2 regions of the Paenibacillus sp. FSL H7-0942 genome follow, and region 1 is predicted to be linked to the other one. Evidence: predicted binding sites of a transcription regulator. Region 1 holds the regulator's gene; the other holds the start of a gene.
The links. The regulator Rex, encoded in region 1, represses fermentation and respiration genes when NADH is low (regulators of the CRP and FNR family bind a similar motif). The targets are predictions, from matches to a motif close to TTGTGAAATATTTCACAA.
Positions count from the first base shown of each region.

Region 1 (10,854 bases):
AGACCAGGTCCACCTGTTCTCCGTTGCTAAAACGATAAAAACGATAGTGGTTATGCGTACCGTCTTTATAATACACTTGCCACACATATATTCCATTCACAACTCCGGGCATGATTCGTTTAATCTCACCGGCAGGAACTTCAGAACTGAAGCGATTGCGTATCTGCGCTTCGGACATGCCATTCTGCAGCAGCTCACTGTGTACAGCGTTTGCACCCTTAACCGGTTGATTGTTTGCATCGAATTTAACCCAGACCATAACATCCTGGTTATCCTTGATTTTGCCGATCAGGGTCCAGTAGATGTTGTCAGAGCCTTCTTTGTCTCCCCAGATGTACTTGCGCAATTCATCATAGGATGTAATGCCCAGTTGCTCCTGTGCTGCTTGTATGGCGAGCGCTTCTTCCTTGCGTTGGTCCTGCGTGACATGGACGTAATAACGTTGAAGTCCAAACAGAATCAGAACCAGTGCAAGCAGCGAAATCCATATCCACTTCTTTTTTTTCTTCAAAAGCCGAACTTCCTTTCCCTATGATGCTGTCCTGCAATTAACGAGCAAGCAGACCATCAAATGCCAATTGAGACTCACGCAAAATGCGTTCTTCATCCAGCGTCAGACATTCGCCATGTTTCACCACTTGTTTCCCATCCACCCATACGTGCTCAACATCCTTGGCAGAAGCCGAATAGATGGTATGTGAGATCAGGTCTGTATGTGGATAGAAATGTGCCTGTTCAATGTCCAAGGCGATAAAGTCAGCCTTCATGCCGACCTGGAGTGCTCCGGTATTGTTCAAGAAGATGGATTTGGCACCGTATGACGTTCCAAGTAATAACGCTTCGCCTGCTGGCACTGCCGTTGGGTCACCAGATACACCTTTGTGGATCAATGCAGCCAGTCTCATTTCCTCGAACATATCCAGGTTGTTGTTGCTTGCCGGTCCGTCTGTTCCGAGTGACACGGTAACTCCTGCTTTCAGCAACGCAGGTACCCGCGCAACACCGGAAGCGAGTTTCAGGTTACTTCCCGGGTTATGGGATACAGCCACATCATGTCGGGCCAAAATTTCAATCTCTTCGTCATTCAGATGCACCGCATGTGCAACCAGGGATGGACGGGAGAAAAAGCCCAGTTTCTCCAGATGTGCCACAGGACGCAGTCCATAATCAGCCACGTTCTGCTCGACTTCACGAAGCGTTTCCGACATATGTGTATGAAGGGGAAGGTTTAGGTCGTTCGCGACCTGCACAAGCTTCTCTATGTAGTCAGGAGGGCATGTATATGGTGCATGTGGCGAGATTACGGTTGTAATGCGACCATCTGCCTGTCCATTCCACTCACGTGCAAACGCAGCCGACTCCTCCAGCTTCCGCAATTGTTCTTCTTCCGAGCACAGCCCGATTACACCACGTGCCAGTGCTGCTCTAACGCCGGATTGCTCCACAACTTTGGCAACTTGATCCATGTGATCGTACATGTCCAAGAAAGCTGTAGTTCCTCCTTTTAACATTTCAAGCACCGATAGCGAAGTTCCCCAATATACATCTTCTGAAGTCATTTTCGCTTCCATCGGCCACATTTTTTCCTGCAACCATACTTGCAACGCAAGATCGTCTCCGTGCCCTCTGAGCAACGACATCGCTGCATGACCATGCGTATTGATCAGACCCGGCAGGAAGAACAGTCCTTTTCCATCCACTTTGGTACTATTTTTGTCTCCATCCGGCAATGTCTCACCAATATGCACAATCTTGTCATCCTCAACAACCATGTATCCGTGGACCACGTTCCATGTTGTGCCGCCTTCATTAACGGCAAATTTGCCGTTGTGAATTACCCATCTATTTGTTGTCATCTTCCTCGTCGTCCTTTCCAGTCTCCAAGTAATAGGCCAAACTAAGCAGATCCGTTGTAAAGTCAGCATGGTGAATCCGGATATGCGGCGGTGTTTTTAGAATGGTTGGTGCAAAATTAAGGATCGCTTCAATTCCTGATTCAATAAGCTGATCGGCTACATTTTGGGCTTCCGTATCCGGAACCGTGATAATGCCGATGCGGATATTTTCCGTTTTAACCGCTTCCGTCAATTCATCCATTGGTTTTACCGTCAAACTGTTGATTTGACTACCAATCTTCGGTCCATATGCATCAAATACAGCAACAATCTTCATGTTGTCTTTCAGATATGCGTTGTAGTTGGACAAGGCCTGTCCGAGGTTACCCGCGCCTACCAGAGCTACATTAATTTGCTGATCAATTTTGAGAATGTGACGAATTTTCTCGATCAAATAGGATACATCATACCCGATCCCTTTACGACCAAAATCACCGAAGTAAGCCAGGTCTTTACGAATTTGTGCCGGATTCAGATCCAGCCTCTGTCCAAGCTCTTGAGAAGAAACAGTAGCCACCTCACGCTGATGCAACTCGTTCAAATAACGCAAGTAAACAGGCAGACGTCTTACCACTGCTTCCGAAATTTTATCCGATTTCATTCTTGCTCCCCCTTACCAAGGCCACGATAAAAAAATAATAGATGAAAAGATGAGCATTCTGTATAAAACTCAAAGATAAACGTGACATTTTATACAGAATGCTCCTTGTAATTTAGGTTATAAGTTCTTACGTGCAACTGCTTTAATTGGATACGGAAATATCTAATAAAGTTTAACGCCAAACGATAGTGTCATGCAATGATATAACGAACAAAACAACCATTATTTTTGTTCATTAGCAGGTTTTTCCAACCACTCGGTAATTCGTGGAACCATCTGCTCCGTGAGCATATGCTCCATTTTGGGACCAGGTAATGAATACAAAAAGAATTTACCATAATACGCTTCAATTACCCGTGTATCATAAACAATGACAATTCCTCTGTCCTTTGCTGTACGCACCAATCGGCCAAATCCCTGCTTGAAACGAATGACCGCTTGTGGCACGGACAGTTTCATGAACGGATTTTTCTTCTGTTCCTGAAGCAACTCACTCTTGGCTTCCACCAACGGATGATTCGGTGGCTGGAACGGCAGTCGCACAATAGCGAGACAGGTTAGCGCCTCTCCCGGGATATCTACACCCTCCCAGAAGCTACTTGTGCCCAGAAGTACCGTTGCTTTGGCATCTTGAAACCTGCGAGTCAATTTGGAACGACTTCCACTGTCAACGCCTTGCCCAAGCAACGAGATGTCGTTGCCAGACAGTGCCTCCTTCAGCGGATCATAGACCTGTCGCAACATCTTGTATGAAGTAAACAGAACCATCATGCGTCCACGCGTAGCAATTGCCGTCTCTGCAAGTGATTGCACCAGCATATTAACAAAGTGCGCATCACCCACACTTCCCTTCACACTCGGGAAATCACGCGGAATCACCAGAAGTGCCTGATCGCGATAGTTGAAAGGTGATGGCAGCATCGACGTTAACAGCCGATTATTCTCAGAGGCTTCTTGTAAGCCAAGCTGCTCAATCATGAACTGGAATGACTTATCTACCGAGAGCGTTGCCGATGTAAGAACAACACTTTTCTTTTTGTCAAAAAATAAATCCTTAAGTTGGGCACTGACATCTACAGGTACGGCATACAGCTGAAGAGATTTACTGCGGAACTGACCGCTGGCTTCCATCCAGTACACCGTTTTGGCGTCATCCATACGCATGAAGAAACGTAGATTCTCCTTCAATGTGGTCAGATCTTTCAGCAATCCTGTAATGTCCGTGATCAGACTATCCGATTGATAATCATCCTGATCCTCTTTCACTTCAAGCAGCAATTTGTCCCCTTTGCGAACCAAATCGCCCAGAGTCACATAGATCTGGTTCTCCAGATCCTGCAACTCCTGCCATTTTGCAGGTTTCTGAGATGCTTTCAGACGCAGTGAAAATTGCCCCGTCTCTCCCGGTGAAGCATCACTTCGTTCAGGCAAGAGACCAAACAAGGCATCGCTCATACGATCCCACAGCTCCTTAACTTCAAGAGCGAGCGGGAACATCTGATCCACCATGGAGCCCCATTGCACCGAATTTTCATGCCCGGAAAACTGCGAACGAAGCATAGGTAGCTGACCATTACGACTGTCTTTAAATAGGCGGGTCAGTGTATGAACCAAGGTGAAATATTTCATATGCATTCCAAGATGTTTACCAGCGACATCCTCCAGATGATGTGCCTCATCGATCACAAGACTCTCATAGGCTGGCAGCAGCTGATGCGCGGCTTTCACATCCGTAAATAATTTGGAGTGATTGGTGATTACGATATCAGACAACCCTGCTTCATGTTTGGCACGATGGTAGAAGCATTTACGGAACCATGGACAGGATCTTCCCAGACATGATTCGGATTCACTCTGTACGGTCTCCCAGAAGTCCCCTCCGCGTCCGCTAAGGTTAAGTTCCTCATCATCTCCGGTTTCGGTCTGCGTAAGCCAGACGATCATCTGAGCAGCTGTGAAATAATCCTCTTTCGGTGTGGCGAATTCACGTTTATTGATTTTGTGTTCAAATTTGCGCAGGCACAGGTAATGTCCACGTCCTTTGAATACAGCAGCCTTAAACGGGAACGGAACCACTTGAGTCAGCATCGGAATGTCCCGCTCTCTCAATTGCTCCTGCAGATTGATCGTATGCGTGCTAACCATAACTTTCTGTTCTTGCTTCACACTTTCATAAATAGCAGGCAACAGATACCCTAGAGATTTACCGGTACCCGTTCCAGCTTCGATCAAGAGATGTTTCTCTTCATCCAAGGCTTGCCTTACACTGCTGAACATCTGAGTCTGCGCTTCACGCTCTTCGTAATGATCCAGTGTATCCTTCAGATTCTCCCGAACCTGGTCCATAAACTGTTCGAAGCTTACACCATCGAGGGGGTTAGCCTCCCGCTCATCGCGTGGTGCACCAATATCGGTCCAATCACTTACATTAAGAGCAAGCTGACGATAATAGGTATGTCCGTCCAGGTCCTGAATCGGCTCTGCTTCCTTCTCACTGCGCATTCCGTCCAAAAACCAACCCAAGTCACTGTCTTCTGGTGCAAACAGGTCACTGAGGCGCTGAATCGTTATGAGCGGTAATTCCTTTAACTCATCCAGACACTTGAGTAGCACATAGGCTGTCGCCAGTGCATCACTGTCTGCCTGGTGAGGGCGATCATGTTGAAATCCAAATTCGGAAGACACATAACCGAGTTGATAAGAACCCAGTGATGGGAATGTGATCTTCAGAAAATCAATCGTGTCCAGAATGCGGCCAGTGAACGGCAAATAACCGCAACGGTCAAGAGCATTCTGCAAAAAGTGAAAATCAAAAGCGACGTTGTGTCCAACAAGCACCACATCATTAAGCAGCGGAACCATCTCCATCATCATCTCTTCGAGTGAAGGAGCGTCCGCCACATCTGCATCGGTAATACCCGTCAACCCCGAAATAAACGGGGGAATCGGTACACCAGGGTTCACATAAGAACTATATATTTGAGTTATGCTGTAGTCATGGTCTATGATGGCAAGTCCGGCCTGTATAATCTCACCGTCGGACTGCGTGCCGGTTGTTTCGAAATCCAATACGGCAAATTTCATTGCAATGTACGGTCCCTTCCATTCCAGTCTATGTTACAGCATAGCAAAAAAAAGGGGATTTGAAAATTAACTGACAAAAAAGCGGTGTCCCCGCCGCTATGCCAAAGGAGGGAACACCGTTTTTTTGTCGCCGAATTCCCGCTTAATGAAGGGTCGTCAGCTGATTAGCATATTGCAATTTTCCCCTGTTCAACCTGCATGCTTCCATGTTGTACAGTGGTTCGGTCAATGTCGGGTCATACTGAAGGGCCTGTGCAAAGAGTGAACATGCAGCTTCGGGATTCGCAAGCTTGACTTGAATACAGCCTAGGGCGTTACACACAAGCCCTTTCAAGCGAGGTGAACCTTTAAGGTACATGATCTGCTGTAAATGTGTTCCGGCTTCCGCCATTTGTTCCAGATTCAGATACGCCAGCGCCAGGTAAAAACGAGTTAATGCACTCTCCGGATGGTCGGTCACAACCCGGGAGAATTGCATGATCGCCTGCGGATACATCTGTAATTTGAAATAACCCTGACCTCGACTGAAACATTCCAGATGGAGTTCAGGCAAAGCGGTAACAGCTTCCTGTTCCGGTTCAAGGGAAGCAGGCTTATCCATCTCCCGCTCCCTCACCTGGCTCATCTTTTCTTCAAACATCAGCCATTCATCCAGCATTCCGTCACTCATCCGCTTAAGCAAGTTCCACTTTTGCAGCAATTCTTGTTTGTTCAGGCCTTCAGCGGAAGGATAGCTCTTGATAATTTCATCTAACATGTCGTTCATTTCTGCGAAAACATGCTGGAACATCGATGCATCCCCACCCTTGAAAAAATGGATTAGTGCAGTGACCTGTACTCATTTTTTGCTTCAAGGGCCGATTTCATTCTCCTTACCAGTCGATTACATAATTGTTGCGTGGACTTCCTGTTTCATCGTTTGTACAGGTTTATTCTGCCCATCTACAAATACAACGGTTGGTTTGTGAGTATTTGCCTCTTCTTGCGACATCATGGCGTAAGAAATGATAATGACGTTATCTCCAGGCTGTACCAGACGTGCAGCTGCGCCGTTAAGACATATGACCCCGCTTCCGCGTGGTCCTGGAATCACATATGTTTCCAGACGTGCACCATTGTTGTTGTTCACAATTTGCACTTTCTCGTTTTCCATCAAGTCGGATGTTTCCATCAAGTCTTCATCTATGGTAATGCTACCCACATAGTTCAAGTTGGCTTCCGTTACCGTAGCCCGGTGAATTTTGGATTTCATCAGTGTTCTAAACATGGGACAGTACCTCCGATTTTTGCAACCTTATATTGTCAATCAATCTTGTTTTTCCGAATTTCACCGCAAGTGCAATGAGCAGATCGTCACGGCCTTGAACTTCTTCCTGATCTGTGAGCGGCTCCAGACTTGGAAAAGCCTGAATCTCGGCGTAGTCGATAACGGCAAGCGGTGAGGTTGCAATGTGCTCGCGCAGAATATGACGGATATCTGCGGCTGTAGTAGCTACACCTGTATCTGCGGCTTCCTGAGCTGCACGCAGTGCCTTCGACAGAACCAAGGCCTGTGTACGCTGTTCTGCGCTAAGATAGACATTACGTGAACTGAGAGCAAGACCATCCTCTTCGCGAACAATCGGACAGGGTACAATTTCTACAGGCATATTCAAATCATTCACCATCTGTTGAATGACCGCAACCTGCTGAGCGTCTTTCATTCCAAAAAATGCACGCTGTGGCTGTACGATGTTGAAGAGCTTGGAGACTACAGTTGTTACTCCGTCAAAATGTCCTGGACGTGAAGCGCCACATAAGCGCTCCGTCAGTTTTGAGACAGATACGGTCGTTTGCGTTGCCTGTGGATACATCTCTTCAACAGAGGGAATAAATACGATATCCACTCCTTGTGAGCCTGCTGTTTCCACATCTCTGGCTTCATCCCGCGGATAGCTGTCAAAATCTTCATTAGGGCCAAATTGAATTGGATTAACAAATATGCTTAATACCACGATATCGCTCTGTTGTCTGGCTATCTTCATCAAGCTTGCATGACCTTGATGAAGATAACCCATTGTTGGTACAAGACCTACAACAGACGCACTGGACCGAATCGCTTGACGTTTCAAGCTTAGTTCCTGTCTTAACTCTGCGATTGTCCGTAATACTTTCATGAGTTACTCCCCACCTTTTCCTTGCGTTGTCCGCCGTACAGTTGATCCAGAACACCATCCGCCGCATTGAATACATGCTCTTCGGCCGGGAACGAACGATCTTTCACTTCTTTCACGTAAGCTTCGATGCTGGTTCTGATTAATGTACCCACATCTCCATAGGTTTTGACAAATCGTTTGGGCGTATACGGAGAGGCATATTGAACCACATCGTGGAATACCAGTACCTGACCATCACAGCCTCGTCCTGCTCCAATTCCGATGGTAGGGATGGACAGTTCCTCCGAGATCGCCCGTGCAACTTCTTCCGTAACCAGTTCAAGCACAATGCCAAACGCACCTGCAGCTTCCAAGGCTTTGGCTTCGTCCATCAGACGTTTCGCATCCGCTGCATCCTTGCCCTGAATGCGGTAACCACCAATCTGATTAACCGATTGAGGTGTCAGTCCGATATGTCCAAGAACAGGCACGCCTGCTTGCACGACTGCTCTGACGGTGTCCGCTATCTCGACTCCGCCTTCCATTTTAACCGCATGGGCATGCCCCTCTTGCATCAGTCGACGGACACCCTTAAGCGTCTCATCCACGCTGCCATGATAGGTCATAAAAGGCATATCAGCCACAATAAATGTCTTCTCAGCACCGCGCACTACGGAACGTGTGTGGTATACCATGTCGTCGATGGTCACCGGAAGCGTCGAATTATAACCCAGTACTACATTGCCGAGTGAATCACCAACCAGGATCAGATCAATACCTGCTTCCTCTGCTAGGAGCGCTGTTGGATAATCGTAAGCCGTGATCATGGTAAGCGGCACGCCATCCTGCTTATATTTTTTCATTTTCACAATATTCAACGCTTGTTTGTTCGCCATTTTTTTTCATGGCTCCTTTCTTCTTTTCAAATAAACGCAACAAAAAAACCTTTTAGTTTTCCACTAAAAAGTCCCGAAAAGTCAAAAAAGAGTCACTTGCGATCGTCCCTTCTGTCTCGGTCCTCTTCGGCTCAGAGCAGAATCCAACAACTCACTTAAACGTATTTCATTCTTGCACTGCGGTCTGCTTATATAAAACACATCAAAGCAGAACAAAGGTTACTGTTACGGGAGTGCAATTCGGTCTGCATTAGCCGATATCGCCTCACGAACACAGTATACCAAAGTTCTGCTCAAACTTCACGTCTTATGTTCATTTTACCAGTGAAAATTCGACAAATTGTTTATGATTTCCAGGAAATCTCACCAGAGATGATTAGTGTATGTTCTCCATCGTGCTTCTCCACGATAAGTGCACCAGAAGGGTCAAGACCAATTGCCTTCCCTTCAATGACACCATGAGGATTCGTCACTGTAATCTCTCGATTCATCGATACGGACAGGGCCTCCCATAGAGCTGAGATCACGCCAAATCCTTCTTTTTGATACAAAAAATACAACTGTTCAAGCTCCGTCAAAATGGCAGCCGTTAGTTTGGTGCGATCAACGGATTGACCCGTCTCCATCTTGAGCGAAGTAGCGATTGTGGTCAGATCTTCCGGATAATCCTCGGGATCAAAGTTCACGTCAACGCCTATACCTGCGATACAGTATCTGACTTCATGATCTTCTACCGTAGATTCAAGCAATATGCCACATACCTTGCGTCCGTCAATCAACACATCATTTGGCCATTTGATGCCCGCATCAGCTCCTGAACAAGCTCGAACGGCACGACATACAGCCACTCCTGTTAATAAAGTTAGCTGGGGCGTATGCTGAAGTGGTAGATCAGGGCGTAACAGGACACTCATCCAGATTCCTTTACCCGGAGGAGAGAACCACTGTCGACCGAAACGTCCTCTTCCTCCTGTTTGTTCTTCCGCAATGACCACAGCGCCTTCTGCCTGCCCTTGCTCAGCTAGCTTGAGAACATCCCCTTGCGTAGACAGGGTCGAAGCCAACAAAACAGCCTTACGGCCAAATATGGTTGTATCCAGGGCCAATTGGAGCCCAGTAGCGTCAATGCTATCCGGCTTCGTTAACAGACGGTATCCTTTGCGGGATACCGCTTCAAACTCATAACCCATGTCTCGCAACTTGTTCACATGTTTCCACACAGCGGTCCGACTGATGGACAGATTACGGCTGATCTCTTCACCCGATACGAATCGTCCTTCTGCATTTAATAACATATGTAACAGATCTTCATGTTTGGTCATCTTGAACCACCCGCTTCACTTCTGCACTTAGTGCTTCATGCTGATTCGCTATCGTTCCAATCGCCGTTTCTCGTAACAAATGTTTCATTAGTTGCCCCAGCCAAGGCCCGCCTTTGCGCTGCACCATTTGTAACACTTGTTCCCCTGTAATATCCAACTCTTTCAAGTCATGCACAGGAATCGATTGACTCCATTCGGCTGCAAGCTCTTGTACTAATACAACCTGCATTTCTGCCGGTTCGGACTGATTCCGCCATCCTGCTGGCAGTGTAGACTGTATTCGAAGCCAATCATCCGCCGCCTGAACGCCACAAGCCAGAACAGTAACGATCCAATCGGAACGGAGACTGACCGTATCCTTCGGCTCCTGCACGGAAGTATGAATCAACTGTTCCACCTGAAGGACCCCTGTTATACGAGAACGATGTTCATTGGAAAATGTCCACTGACGTAATAATACATCTGCTTCATCCTTGCTATAACCGCCAGCAATCAGGATGAGTGACCAACGAAGCAACACATGCTGACCTGACAATTGTTCCAGATTGGATAACAACATCTTGTTAAATCGGGTCGAGCTTACCGGCGCTTTGATATGCGCAAGGGAATCACTTCTGTATAACAGCTCCAACCCTCTTAAAGGATGCGGTCCAGACATCATTTTTACCATCTCGGTACGTACCCGTTCCATTGCTATATGTTGAAGCAGGTCTTTCTGCCTTACAAGACCCTCCCACGTGTTATGGGCAATTTTGAAATCAAATACGGAAGCAAACCGGACACAGCGGAGCATCCGCAGTGCATCTTCACCAAATCGTTCCATCGCAGAACCCACACATCTGACTCGCTCTTCCTTGATATCTGCCTGTCCACCGAACGGGTCAACGATTGTCCCAGTGACGTCCATAGCAAGAGCGTTCA
Region 1 covers NZ_CP150279.1:4,302,158-4,313,011, forward strand. Annotated here, with positions in the region: gene MHI48_RS19035 (hypothetical protein) at 1-511, opposite strand, end outside; gene MHI48_RS19040 (amidohydrolase) at 549-1,856, opposite strand; gene MHI48_RS19045 (redox-sensing transcriptional repressor Rex) at 1,843-2,496, opposite strand; gene dinG (ATP-dependent DNA helicase DinG) at 2,719-5,580, opposite strand; gene MHI48_RS19055 (tetratricopeptide repeat protein) at 5,723-6,346, opposite strand; gene panD (aspartate 1-decarboxylase) at 6,464-6,847, opposite strand; gene panC (pantoate--beta-alanine ligase) at 6,840-7,736, opposite strand; gene panB (3-methyl-2-oxobutanoate hydroxymethyltransferase) at 7,733-8,611, opposite strand; gene MHI48_RS19075 (biotin--[acetyl-CoA-carboxylase] ligase) at 8,956-9,933, opposite strand; gene MHI48_RS19080 (CCA tRNA nucleotidyltransferase) at 9,920-10,854, opposite strand, start outside.

Region 2 (7,515 bases), 2.8 Mb from region 1:
CCGGCAACAGCTGCATAATGAATCCACCTGAGACAATAACGGAATTATCCGTATCAACGAGCACACCAACGCCTACAGCAGAAGGAGTTTGCTCCGATTGCGCAAAGTAGTACGTGAAGTCTTCGCCCAGTTCTCCTGAAATAATAGGCACACTGCCACGATATGGTTCTTTCAGTCCCAAATCCTTCGTTATGTTGATGAAACCTTCCGTTCCAACTGCGCCTGCAACGTCCAGTTTCCCCACACTATTGCTTGGCAAATGTACATGCGGATTAGAAACATATCCTCGTACTTCGCCTTTCGCATTGGCATCAGCTACAATCTGTCCAATGGGCCCATCACCATTGACTTGTACCGTTAACTTCTCTTCACCTTTGAGCATTGCACCCATAATGGCTGCTGTTGTAACCGTACGCCCCATGGCAGCTGTAGCCGTGGGAAACGTATCGTGTCTTCTGCGTAGTTCCTCAACCAGTTCCGTAGTCTGGATAGCAAAGGCTCTTACCTTTCCATTCATTGCTGTACCACGAATTAACCGGTCATGCTTGTTGTTGTTTTCCAAGTCATTCAGCCTCCTTTGGCGTATCGCCATAATAGTCGTAACACAGAAAAAACGGCACAACACTTAAGCTGTAATCTCAGCCCGCTGTATGCCGTCACTATGCTCACCTTTCCCGGTTCCGCTCATATATAATACGCAGCCCTTCAAGCGTAAGCAGCGGATCAACTTCCTCTATACTACGGGTTTCTTCTGCGATAAGTGTAGCGAGACCACCCGTCGCGATAACTCGGGGCTTCGCCCCCATCTCCTCGCGAATACGTTCTACAATACCATCTACCTGCCCTGCATAGCCAAATATAATACCCGCTTGCATGGCATGAATAGTATTACGGCCAATGACCTTTTTAGGTTTCTCCAGCTCTATACGAGGCAACTTGGATGCCCGCTCATAGAGCGCTTCAGTGGCAATCTGAATGCCAGGTACAATAGCTCCCCCCAGGTAGTGACCTTTCTCGTCAATACAGTCAAAGGTCGTTGCAGTACCGAAATCGACCACGACGAGAGGGCCGCCATACTTCTCAACGGCTGCCACTGCATTAACAATACGATCTGCACCCACTTCACGAGGGTTCTCGTATCGCAGATTCAAGCCAGTTTTGATACCAGGCCCAACGAGCAAAGCTTTTTTGCCTACATACTTCTCACACATCGCTTCGATTACATTCACCAGTGGCGGAACCACAGATGAGATGATGACACCTTCGATGTCACTTGCCCTGATGCCGGACATATGAAATAAATTATAAATCAATACGCCGTATTCATCCACTGTTGACTGACGTGATGTACTCAGACGAAAGTGGTGCAGCAATTCCCGGCCTTGATATACGCCGAGCACCATATTGCTGTTCCCCACGTCTACAACTAGAATCAAAGAGGTTCACCCCTCTTTCTTTTCATTTAAATCCAGACTAATATCCAGGCTCTCAAAGGAATAGGTTAACCTGCCAACCGAAATTACATCCACACCACTCTCTGCAATGCCACGAATGGTCTGAAGAGACACGTTACCGGATGCTTCAACCTTCACATGAGGAGCCTGTTCACGAATAAGTTCAACCGCTTCACGCATCCGCTCTGGATGCATGTTATCCAGCATAATGATATCTGCCCCGGCTTGCAAGGCTTCTCTCACCTGCTCCAGATTTTCAGTCTCCACTTCAATCGTCATCGTATGTGGGATAACGGTTCGCGCACGCTGTACCGCCTCGGTGATTCCGCCTGCACCCTTGATGTGGTTATCCTTAATCATAACGGCATCGTACAGTCCAAATCGATGATTCGCTCCGCCACCCACGCGCACCGCATATTTCTCAAGTAATCGGTGGCCCGGCGTTGTCTTACGTGTATCCACGAGCCTGGTCTCAAGACCATCCAACACATCCACGTAGGCACGCGTACGCGTAGCTATTCCGGACATACGTTGCAGCAAGTTAAGTGCCAGTCGTTCCCCCGTAAGCAGTGAATGTGTACTTCCCTCTACCTCGGCCAAAATCGTGCCATGGGTGACCTGGTCTCCGTCTGTTACCTTCGGTGTAAATACAAGATCAGGATCAACGACTTGAAATACAAGTTTAGCTACGGTCATGCCTGCAATAACACCATTGTCTTTGGCGTGTATAATGGCCTTGGATTGGTTGCCTGCTGGAATCGTCACACTTGTTGTAACGTCACCTGCACCAACATCTTCACGAAGCCAGTTTTTGATTGATTCGATAAGCCCTTCATTATATCCATTCAGTATCATGACATCAATTCCTCCACAATCGCTTGTTCTCGCTGCTGCAGACTATGCTTCTGCCACACGATATCATCACGTGCCGGGAAATCCTCACGATAGTGAGCCCCCCGACTCTCCTCGCGATGTAATGCACCGCTAGTAACTAACCAGGCACAGGTCAGAAGGTTGGCATACTCCAGCTCTTCCTTATGCGTGAGTGTCTGATCAAAAAATTGCAATTCCTGTTGCAGCTTGTCCATGGCCTTCTGCAGGTCCTCACCATTCCGGCGCAAACCTACCTGACGAACCATCATTTTCTGTAGTCGTAAACGTCTTTCAGATATAGGTTTTTGCTCTTTCATGATCTTGCTATTCATGTTATTCATGTCCACAGATGAAGGCGTAGCCCCTCTTGCTTGTAATAAACCAAGCGGAGGGAGAGATTGAATACGATCAACAATTCTCCGCCCAAATACAATCGCTTCTGATAAAGAATTGCTTGCCAGGCGGTTGGCTCCATGCACTCCTGTAGAAGACACCTCGCCACAAGCAAATAATCGGGAGATGTTGCTCTCTCCACTTAAATCCGTTTTCACTCCACCCATCATGTAATGGGCAGCAGGTGCAACGGGAATCCAGTCCGTTGTCATGTCTAATCCATAACGCATACAAGTCTCATATATGGTAGGGAACCGATGCTTGATCATCTCTGGCTGTTCATGTGTAATGTCCAAGTACACAAAGGTACTGTTGGTGGACTCCATCTCACTAACAATCGCTCGTGCCACGATATCGCGTGGGGCAAGTTCAAGCTGGGCATGATAACGATCCATGAAGCGCTCACCCTTCACATTGCGCAAATATGCTCCTTCGCCGCGTACGGCTTCTGACACAAGGAAACGCGGGGCCCCAGGGTAACATAGAGAGGTGGGGTGGAATTGGATAAATTCCATGTCACGAACAATAGCCCCAGCCCGATAAGCCATGGCTACACCATCGGCAGTAGCTACATCCGGATTCGTCGTGTATCGGTACAGTTGTCCTGCCCCACCAGAACAAAGAACGGTTGCCTGTGCCTTCACGAACACTTGCGATCCGTCATCCTTCTGAACCAGAGCGCCAATGCATTCCCCTCGATCTCGATCCGTAATCAGGTCAACAACAAAATGCTCATCCCATACTTCAATCCCAGGATGTTCATTCACTTCAACAGCAAGCGCACGTACAATCTCATATCCCGTTGCATCTCCGTTGGCATGCAAAATACGGCGGTGGCTATGCGCACCTTCCTGCGTCAACGCCAACTCGCCGTTCTCCAGATCAAATAAAGTACCCAAACGAATCAGTTCCTTCACTCCGTCGGGACCCTCATTCACCAATACCTCTACCGCTTCGGAGCGGCATAAGCCCGCTCCTGCTACAAGTGTGTCCTGCAAGTGGTAAGCAGGCGAATCATCCTCAGCAATAACCGCAGCGATGCCTCCCTGCGCATATCTGGTGTTACTTTCAAGTAATGACTTCTTTGTGATCATTAATACACGTTGTTGTTCGCTTGCCTTAATGGCAGTAAACAAACCAGCAATCCCTGAGCCTATAACCAGTACATCCGTCTCTACCATGGGTAGCGCAGACAGATCGAAATCAACTAAATATTGCGGTATCATGTTATTCACCTGTCTTGGAGCAAGAGTAGCGCATCCTACTTTACCAACAACATGCGCTCTAGCGATTCTCTGGCTTTGTCGGCAACGGCCGGTGGCACGTAGATTTGCGGCTTCATCGTTTCCAGGCATTTCACCAGTTTCTTCAAGTTGTTCACCTTCATGTTGGGACATACGAGGAACTTGGTAGCAAAGTGGAACTGTTTATCCGGACTATCCAGACGAAGCTGATATCCTGTACCATCTTCGGTACCTACGATAAATTCCTTCGCTGATGAATTTTTGCAATACTCCAGAATAGCTGTTGTGCTGCCTACAAAATCACCCATTTCTACAACCTCAGGGCGACACTCTGGATGGACAACAAACTCCGCATTGGGATGCTTGGCTCTCATCTCCACCACATCTTTGACTGTAAGCATATCGTGAGTGTTGCAGTAGCCTTCCCAGATAATCATTTTCTTGTCTGTATGCTGCTGCACATAATGTCCCAGGTTTTTATCCGGTACCCAGATAATTTCGTCGGAATCCACCGATTGAATAACCCGGACTGCGTTCGCTGATGTACAACAGATGTCAGTCTCTGCTTTGATCTCAGCCGAGGAATTGATATACGTAACCACCTTGGCATTAGGATGTTGTGCTTTCAATTTGCGTAGTCCATCCACATTCACCATATCTGCCATTGGGCAGCCCGCACGTTCGTCCGGGATAATAACTGTTTTATTTGGCGCAAGAATTTTAGCGCTTTCACCCATAAAATGAACACCACAGAAAACGATCACATCCGCATCTGTCTGTGCTGCCTTCTGGGCTAACAGAAACGAATCTCCACGGAAGTCGGCAACCTCCTGTACTTCGTCACGTTGATAATAATGGGCAAGAATAATGGCATTACGTTCCTTCTTCAACACCATAAGCCGCTCACGCAGCTCGCGGTTCATCTCAGCCTTGCGCTCTAAAGCCAGAGCTTCCACCTGTGATCCTCTCCTTTATCGGGACAGCGTCATGCGCTGTTTCGTGGGCTAACCTAAGTCGTTATCTTCGCTTGAGAAACGAATCACAAGCGGTTTAACAACTAATTTACACAACGTTCACGACTCTGTCAATAAATGAAAAAGGCCCGGGACAGCGCTGTAACCACCTGTTTGCTAACTGGTTCGCCATCTAACTCCCGTTTATCTTTATCTATCCTCTTTTAAAATAATGGATAAAAAAAGAGAGCCCCGAGGGCTCTCTTGATTTCACCTGCTATCATAGCCAGATGTATTGTGCATTAAGACGTTGGCTTAGTTCCGCCATCATCCGGGTTATTGTTATTACCCTTTTCCAGATTAGGAGCTTCGTTTGGAATATCTCCGGCTGGTGGCTCAGGCGTTTCATCTTTACCTTGAATACGAACACGCACATCACCGATGGTGTCGATGATTGGCTCTCCGCCTTCAGATGGTGTGCCTTCACCATCATTGTCATTCTCTGCTTTTGGAGTCAAAGAACCTGTTTCGATCAATTGCTTGATCTGATCCATTTCCAAAGTCTCAACCTCAAGCAAAGTTTGAGCGATCAGGTGCATCTCTTTTGAATGTTTAACAAGCAAGTCCTTACACTTCTCATAACAGTCATTGATAAAGCGTTGCATTTCCTGATCAATCTCGTAAGCAATGGAATCTGAGTAATTCTGTTCATGACCGATATCCCGACCAAGGAATACCTGTCCTTGTGAACTTCCGAATTGCATAGGTCCCAATTTCTCACTCATACCGTATTCCATAACCATGCTGCGAACAATACCTGTCGCTTGCTGGAAGTCACTGTATGCACCAGTACCAATTTCTCCGATGAACAATTCTTCAGCTACACGACCCCCGAGAAGTCCGGTTACTTTATCCAGCAATTCCTGCTTGGTAACCAGCATACGGTCTTCTTTTGGCAACATGATTACATATCCACCCGCACGTCCGCGCGGAATAATGGTCACTTTATGTACCATATCAGCATGTTCGAGGAAGTATCCAACAATGGTATGACCTGCTTCGTGATAAGCAACGATTCGTTTCTCGCGATCACTGATGACACGGCTTTTCTTCTCCGTACCAACGATGACACGGTCAATCGCTTCGTCAACTTCCTTCATGGAAATATCTTTACGGTTACGACGCGCTGCAAGCAATGCCGCTTCGTTCAAGAGATTTTCCAAATCCGCACCAGAGAAACCTGTTGTACGCTTCGCGATAATATCCATCTTCACATCTTTGGTCAGTGGTTTATTACGGGAATGTACTTTCAGGACAGCTTCACGACCTCTTACATCAGGGCGGTCAACCGTAATTTGACGGTCAAAACGTCCAGGACGCAGCAAGGCAGGGTCCAAAATATCTGCACGGTTCGTTGCGGCTATGATGATAATACCTTCATTAACTCCGAATCCGTCCATCTCAACGAGCAACTGGTTGAGTGTCTGTTCACGTTCATCGTGACCACCACCGAGACCAGCACCACGCTGACGTCCTACAGCATCAATCTCATCGATAAAGATGATACATGGGGCATTTTTCTTCGCATTTTCAAACAAATCACGTACACGTGATGCACCGACACCGACAAACATTTCCACGAAGTCGGAACCTGAAATAGTGAAGAATGGTACACCCGCTTCACCGGCTACGGCACGAGCGAGCAATGTTTTACCGGTACCTGGAGGCCCTACGAGCAATACGCCCTTAGGAATCCGCGCACCTACTGCTGCGAATTTACGAGGGTCCTTGAGGAAGTCTACAACCTCAACAAGTTCCTGTTTCTCTTCGTCAGCACCCGCAACATCTTCAAATGTAACCCGCTTCTTCTCTTCGTTGTAGAGACGAGCACGGCTTTTACCAAAGTTCATTACTTTACCGCCGCCGCCTTGAGCCTGATTAAACAGGAAGAAGAACAGCAGGAACATAATGATCAAAGGAATAAAGGAAGTCAGCAACGTCAACCAGATGCTGTCACCTTTCATTGGCTCCTGATGATATTGGAAATTGTTAGTTTCACTTGCAGCTACAAGCTCACTAATTGCCTCATCCGTAGGAGGAATATACGTTGAGAAATTTTCTGATTTGGCGCCATCAGGTGCCTTCTTGTATTGACCGGTCACGAGATACGTTTGACCGTTGAATTGAACCGTCAATTCAGAGACATTGTTGGCTTTGATCGCTGCACGCAACTGATCATATCTAGGATTATCGGTGGCTTCGCCGCCATTGCTGACGAACTGGACTATCCCCACCACAACTAAAAAAAGAATCAAATAAAAACCAGAATTCCGGATGAACCGATTCATCCCCTACCTCCTCTCGAGACACTTTAATTATTTTAACATAGCCCGACATGGCTTCTCAACAGAAGCCAAGAACAGCTCAAGGCTTGGGTCGGGCAGGATATTAGCTACTATAGACTTCCGGCTTCAAAATCCCGATATAGGGCAGGTTCCGGTACTTCTCCGCAAAATCCAAACCGTAACCAACGATGAACGCGTCAGGAATGTCAAAGCCTGTGTAATGAGCTTCCAACTCAACTTTACGGCCTGAAGG
Region 2 covers NZ_CP150279.1:63,939-71,453, reverse strand. Annotated here, with positions in the region: gene hslO (Hsp33 family molecular chaperone HslO) at 1-592, opposite strand, end outside; gene MHI48_RS00325 (type III pantothenate kinase) at 666-1,436, opposite strand; gene nadC (carboxylating nicotinate-nucleotide diphosphorylase) at 1,443-2,309, opposite strand; gene nadB (L-aspartate oxidase) at 2,306-3,946, opposite strand; gene nadA (quinolinate synthase NadA) at 3,982-4,920, opposite strand; gene ftsH (ATP-dependent zinc metalloprotease FtsH) at 5,220-7,265, opposite strand; gene hpt (hypoxanthine phosphoribosyltransferase) at 7,366-7,515, opposite strand, start outside.
Region 2: nadA (quinolinate synthase NadA) is a predicted target of Rex. The motif match lies at 4,992-5,009, and genes of this name have one in related genera.